2 linked regions of the Alloalcanivorax dieselolei B5 genome follow. The protein of the gene in region 1 binds, or shares a complex with, the protein of each later gene. Links are inferred from orthologs where the notes say so. Each region holds a gene or a part of one and is shown on either strand. Other genes may lie near its edges.

Region 1 (3,699 bases):
TCCAGCAGACGCGACATGGCGTCCAGCGCTTCCTCGGAGTAACCGCCCTTGCCGTCCTCATCCACCTGATCCAGCAAGGACACCTGCGGCAGGTCGCCGGAGACTGCGGCGGTAAACAGCTTTTGCTGCTTCTCCTTTTGTACCCGTACGCTTTTCTCCACCGGTTTGGCGGGCTGGGCGATCTTCGGCGGCGTGCGGTTTTCCTTTTTCTTGTTGGCCTCGGTGATCACCCGGGCGCGCTGCTCACGGGCGGCCTGGGCCGCCTTGCGCTCCTCGCGCTGCTCGCGGCGTTGCTCGAACCAGGCCGGCACCTTCTGGCCAATAGTCACCACTAGTTCACCCAGGCGCTCCGTCAGGGCGATCCAGGACAGATCGGTGAACACGGTGATGCCAATCAGAAACAGCGCCACCATAACCAGGGTGCCGCCCAGGGCATTGAAGGCATCCAGGGCGCTGCCACCGACCACCTGGCCGAGTATTCCACCGGCGTCCTCCGGCAGGCCGCCGGTGGCGAAGTGCATGTAGGCCAGGGCCGTGCCGCCGATCATGGTCAACACGAACCCCACCAGACGCAGGCTGAACATGGGCCAGCTGCCCGGCAGACCGGCGTGGCGCTCGCGCAATACCTTGAACGCCCAGAACCCCACCAGCACCGGGAACAGATAGGCCATCAGCCCAAACAATCCCAGTAACAGATCGGCACAGAAAGCGCCGGCGCGGCCGCCGGCATTACGCACGCTGTCCACGTGCCCCACATAGGACCATCCCGGGTCGCGGCTGTCGTAGCTGATCAATGCCAGAAGCAGATACAGCGACAGGGCGATCAGGGCGATGACCATGCCTTCCACCAAACCCCGTTTGAGATGGCGGGAAAAACCGGATTGAGTGTTACCGGCGGCTGCCTTTGTCACGCCTCGCCTCTTGCGTTTGGATTCCATAGAGCCCGTTTATGATCTCAAAGCTTGCCAGTGTTTTTCCCTTTGTCGTGTAAAAGCTGGAAAAAACATGAACTCAATGCCATAACAATTTGAAAACTATGGAATTGTACAGAATTAGCGCCTCTCGAGCCAGCGCCCCGACCGGCTCTTGCGCCCGCAGTATCCCGCGCCTGGGCCCGGGCAACAAGGGCCCGGTGGTGAGGTTATCGTTGCCTCAAATCGCACTCATAGCCGGAGCCGCCTTCACCGGGCCATGAAAGTATTGTAGCTTGCTCATCCTTGAAACGGCCCGTCGGCGACACCATAACGTCGCCACTTCTTACGCAGACCCAGTTTTCAGGCCCTGACCTGGTGGAGGATTCAATGAGCGACGTGCAGCACCATCGACTGATCATTCTGGGTTCCGGCCCTGCCGGCTACACCGCGGCGGTCTACGCGGCCCGGGCCAACCTGAATCCGGTGGTGATCACGGGCATCCAACCCGGCGGGCAGCTGACCACCACCACCGAAGTGGATAACTGGCCCGGTGACGTGGAGGGCCTGCAAGGCCCGGATCTGATGGTGCGCATGCAGCAGCACGCCGAGCGCTTTGAAACCCAGGTCCTGTTTGATCACATCAACGAAGTGGTGCTGGACCAGCGCCCGTTCGTCCTCAAGGGCGACTCCGGCACCTACAGCTGTGATGCCCTGATCATCGCCACCGGGGCTTCGGCCATGTACCTGGGCCTGGATTCCGAGCAGGCGTTCATGGGCAGAGGTGTTTCCGCCTGCGCCACCTGTGACGGTTTCTTCTACCGGGGCCAGAAAGTGGCCGTGGTGGGCGGTGGCAACACCGCCGTTGAAGAAGCCCTGTACCTGTCCAATATCGCTTCCGAGGTGGTGCTGATTCACCGTCGCGACAAACTGCGCGCGGAAAAGATCCTGCAGGATAAGCTGTTCGCCAAGGACAACGTCACCGTCATGTGGGATCACGTGCTCGACGAAGTGTTGGGCGATGATTCCGGCGTCAACGGCATCCGCGTCAAGTCCACCAAGGATGATAGCACCGAGGAACTGGAGCTGCAGGGTCTGTTCATCGCCATCGGTCATAAACCCAACACCGACATCTTCGCCGGTCAGTTGGACATGCACGACGGCTATATCCGCATCCGCAGCGGCCTGGAAGGCAATGCCACCGCCACCAGCGTGGCGGGCGTGTTCGCCGCCGGCGACGTGGCCGATCACGTATACCGTCAGGCGGTGACCTCCGCCGGCTCCGGCTGCATGGCGGCGCTGGACGCGGAGCGCTATCTGGAAACCCTGGAAGACTGATCGCGCATGATCCCCTGGTTGCCCGCCGGGGGGCCTTTTCCCGCCGTGGAAGAGGCCCTTGAGGAGCCCAACGGGCTGCTCGCCGCCGGCGGCGACCTCTCCCCCTCCACACTGCTTTGCGCTTATCGCCAGGGCATCTTTCCCTGGTACGACGACACCCAACCGATCCTGTGGTGGTCACCGGCCCCGCGCTGTGTATTTCGCCCCGGAGACCTGCACCTGAGCCGCCGTACCCGGCGCACCCTGCGCCGCTGGAACCCGGAAATCCGTCTGGACCAGGATTTCGCCGGGGTCATCGACGCTTGCGCGGCCCCCCGCGCCGGCCAGGACGGCACCTGGATCACCCGCGACATGCGCGACGCCTATCTGCGCTTGCATCATCTGGGCCATGCCCATTGCGTGACGGTGCATGACGACCAGGGTCTGGCCGGCGGCATCTATGGTATTCATCTGGGTGGTGTGTTCTTCGGCGAGTCCATGTTCTCTCGCCGCGATAACGGTTCTAAATGCGCGCTGGCGGCGTTATGGGCGCTGGCGCCGGAGCTGGGCATCCAGTTGCTGGACGCCCAGGTGGAGAATCCTCACCTGATGCGGCTGGGCGCGGTGTTGATGCCGCGACAGGAATTTCAGACAGCGTTGCGCACCTTGATCACCGACTCCACCCCACGGACATGGCCGTATTTGCGTTCGCCGCCCGTCATCCCATAAAATGCGAACCATTATCATTTATGGGCAACCTTTCGCCCCCTCTGGCTACACATTTTGGCTACCAAGGGACCTATTGTGTCGGGCACCAAATTGGCACGACAAGCTGATATCCATGCCATTTATAGTGATCATCAGGGCTGGCTGCAGAACTGGTTGCGCCGCAAGCTCGGCAATCATCATGACGCGGCGGATCTCACCCACGACACCTTTCTGCGGCTGATCGCCGGTCACCGGGATGTGTCACGGCTTGGCGATGAGCCTCGTGCTCTGCTGACTCACATTGCCCGCTGTCTGGTCATCGATCACTGGCGCCGGCGGGATGTGGAACAGGCCTACCTGAACGCCATCGCTCACTTGCCCGCCGCCGAAGCGCCGTCACCGGAAACCCGCTGGCTGATCCTGGAAGCGCTGTACCGGATCGATGCCATGTTGCGCGATCTTCCCGCGCTCACTCGCCGGATTTTTCTTTTGTCCCAGCTCGACGGCCTGAAATACCAGGATATCGCCGAGCGGATGGCAGTTTCTCTACCTACCGTCAAACGGCATATGCGCAAGGCCTTTCTGGCCTGCCTGAGCCTGGAATAGGGGCGCGCCGATGCCGACCAGACCGCCCCCGACGTCTTCGCCCCCGATTGAACCGGCCATTCTCGAAGAGGCCGCGGACTGGCTGCTCCTGCTCGAATCCGGGGAGGCCACTCCAATCGACAGGCAGAATCTGGAGCGCTGGATAAGTCAGGGGCCC
Region 2 (2,827 bases), 2.3 Mb from region 1 along the record:
TCCATTACCGCCTGCACGCTGCGCTCACGAACATCCTCGTGGGTAAAACGCCCCAACAGGTCATAGAGCAACCCTTCGCGCAGGGCACCGGCGGATACCGTCATATGGGTAATGCCCAGCTGCCGGAAGATCCCCAGCAAGATGGCCAGTCCGGAGGCAAAAATCGGCTTGCGGTCCTCGCGCAGGCCTTTCAGGGACAAGGCGTCCACGGAACCGGCTTTCACCGCCTTGCGGGCAATTTTCTCCAGCGCCTCCACAGTAATGCCCTGATCGGTCAGGCCGCCTTCCTCGCACACCTGGGCAATGGCCTTGATAGTGCCGGAAGCACCCACCGCCTGGGTCCACCCCATCCGCCGGTAATTGGCCTCGATCGACAGCACTTCCTGGCGGGCGGCGGTGACCGCTCTGGCCATGCCCGATTCGGTGATACGGCCATCGGCGAAGAAGCGCTGGCGGAAACTGACACAGCCCATATGCAGGGACTCGGTTTCCACTGCCTCGAACCCCTCGCCGATGATCAGCTCACTGGACCCGCCGCCAATATCCACCACCAGCCGGCTGCCGCCGTTGGCGGCGAGACTGTGCGCCACACCGAGATAGATCAGGCGCGCTTCTTCGCGGCCGGCCACCACCTCGATGTCATGGCCCAGAACCTGCTCGGCGCGGGCGATAAACGCCTTGGCGTTACGGGCCATGCGCAGGGTGTTGGTACCCACCACCCGGACATTGCCCCGGCGCACTCCGGTGATCCGCTGAGCAAACCGCGCCAGGCATTCCAGTGCCCGCTGCTGGGTTTCCTCATCCAGCCGGTTATCGCTGTCCAGACCGCTGCCCAGCTGCACTTTTTCCGAGAGACCTTCCAGCAGGCGTACTTCTCCCTGATCCTGACGCGCCACCACCATATGAAAACTATTGGAGCCCAGATCGATGGCCGCCAGTTGCTCGCCTTGTCGCAAATTGTTCCCTCTCTGCCAAGCTGCGGAAGTGGCGACCGTCACCGGCGCGCCCTGTGAGTTGATTTTCGGCGCCGCAACGGCGCGCCGCAACCAGCAATCGACCTTGCCATAGGGTCCGACTGTCAGCGTAATCGACCCTCACGCTTGAAATCCCGCGTTGCCGGCCCGATAGTATCAATCCCGCGAAACCCTTAAGCAGGAGATATTCATGAGCGGCGAGATTATCAACGTCACCGACGCCGACTTCGAGGACAAGGTCCTCAAGGCGGACGGTCCGGTTCTGGTGGACTACTGGGCACCGTGGTGCGGCCCGTGCAAGATGGTGGCGCCGATCCTGGAAGACCTGTCCAAGGAATACGCCGACAAGCTGACCATCGCCAAGCTGAACATCGACGAGAACCCGGATACCCCGCGCAAGTACGGCGTACGGGGCATCCCGACTCTCACCGTGTTCAAGAACGGCGACGTCGAAGCCACCAAAGTGGGGGCGCTGTCCAAGTCCCAGCTCTCCGCTTTCCTGGACAGCACCCTGTAGTACGCTGTCAGTCCCGGCCAGCCCGTAATCAATTCGTCCCCGATCAGTTTGATTATGGGCTGGACAGGCGCCGACTCACGGTGGTACATTCCAAAACCAGCGTTTTCGCACCCTCAAGCAGGGGATCTCTAATTCGTTTGTTCTTGAGTTAAGATTCACCCATGGCCTCGCGTCAGGGGCGGCATCGGTGGGTGATTTTCGGCAGGGGGACATCCCTTCATTATCCATGATTCGACAACGGGCCTGAGCACACCGGCCGGATGTCCTGATATTTCCCACCGAAACCTCACGAACCAATCAATTAGAGATTTCCACGGCTTTGCCGGCTAAGCGCTCCAGAACGACGTGCCCTCATCGTAGGGACAACGAATCCGATAATCGGACTTTCATAAAACAACACCGTCCCCAGGTGTTTTCCAATCATTCATTCTCTAGACACCCAACACACCAATGAATCTGACCGAACTGAAGCAGAAGCCTATTGGCGAACTCCTGGACATCGCCAAGGAACTGGGCCTGGAAAACCTGGCCCGTACCCGCAAACAAGACGTCATCTTCTCGATTCTGAAGAGAGCCGCCAAAAACGGCTCGGACATTTACGGCGACGGCGTCTTGGAGATTCTTCAGGATGGCTTTGGCTTTTTACGTTCCGCCGAAGGCTCCTATCTGGCGGGACCGGATGACATCTATGTGTCACCGAGCCAGATTCGTCGCTTCAATCTGCGCACCGGCGATACCATTTCCGGCAAGATCCGGCCTCCCAAGGATGGCGAACGCTATTTCGCCATGCTCAAGGTCAACGAGATCAATTTCGACAAGCCGGAAAACGCCAAGAACAAGATTCTGTTTGAAAACCTGACGCCGCTGTTTCCCACCGAGCGGCTGGTCATGGAAGTGGGCAACGGCTCCACCGAGGACATCACCGCCCGGGTGATCGATCTGGTGGCGCCGATCGGCAAAGGGCAACGCGGCCTGATCGTGGCCCCGCCGAAAGCCGGTAAAACCATGCTCCTGCAGAACATCGCCCACTCCATCGCCCGCAACAACCCCGAATCCCACATGATCGTGCTGCTGATCGACGAACGTCCCGAAGAGGTGACGGAGATGTCGCGCACGGTACGCGGTGAGGTCGTGGCCTCCACCTTCGACGAACCGCCCGCTCGCCACGTGCAAGTAGCGGAAATGGTGATCGAAAAGGCCAAGCGTCTGGTCGAGCACAAGCAGGACGTGATCATCCTGCTGGATTCCATCACTCGTCTGGCGCGCGCCTACAACACCGTGCAGCCCAGCTCCGGCAAGGTTCTGACCGGTGGTGTGGATGCCCACGCCCTGGAGA

The links. The genes of interacting proteins can lie anywhere in the genome.
Region 2: the proteins of trxB (region 1) and trxA are in contact, whole or in part, in a crystal structure (PDB 1F6M), measured with the Escherichia coli proteins. The link is inferred for Alloalcanivorax dieselolei B5 from one-to-one orthologs.

The regions. Positions count from the first base shown.
Region 1 is NC_018691.1:2,161,230-2,164,928, reverse strand. The notes cover bases 406-3,275. They hold trxB (thioredoxin-disulfide reductase), read left to right. Parts: upstream 406-1,301; coding sequence 1,302-2,249; downstream 2,250-3,275. Other genes in these bases: B5T_RS09775 (sigma-70 family RNA polymerase sigma factor), read left to right, coding at 3,033-3,275; aat (leucyl/phenylalanyl-tRNA--protein transferase), read left to right, coding at 2,256-2,957; B5T_RS09790 (DNA translocase FtsK), read right to left, coding at 406-938. Also shown: more of B5T_RS09790, read right to left, coding at 1-405; more of B5T_RS09775, read left to right, coding at 3,276-3,542; B5T_RS09770 (FecR domain-containing protein), read left to right, coding at 3,553-3,699.
Region 2 is NC_018691.1:4,477,376-4,480,202, forward strand. It holds trxA (thioredoxin TrxA), read left to right. Parts: upstream 1-1,164; coding sequence 1,165-1,491; downstream 1,492-2,827. Other genes in the region: ppx (exopolyphosphatase), read right to left, coding at 1-956; rho (transcription termination factor Rho), read left to right, coding at 1,942-2,827. UniProt on the Escherichia coli protein: Participates in various redox reactions through the reversible oxidation of its active center dithiol to a disulfide and catalyzes dithiol-disulfide exchange reactions.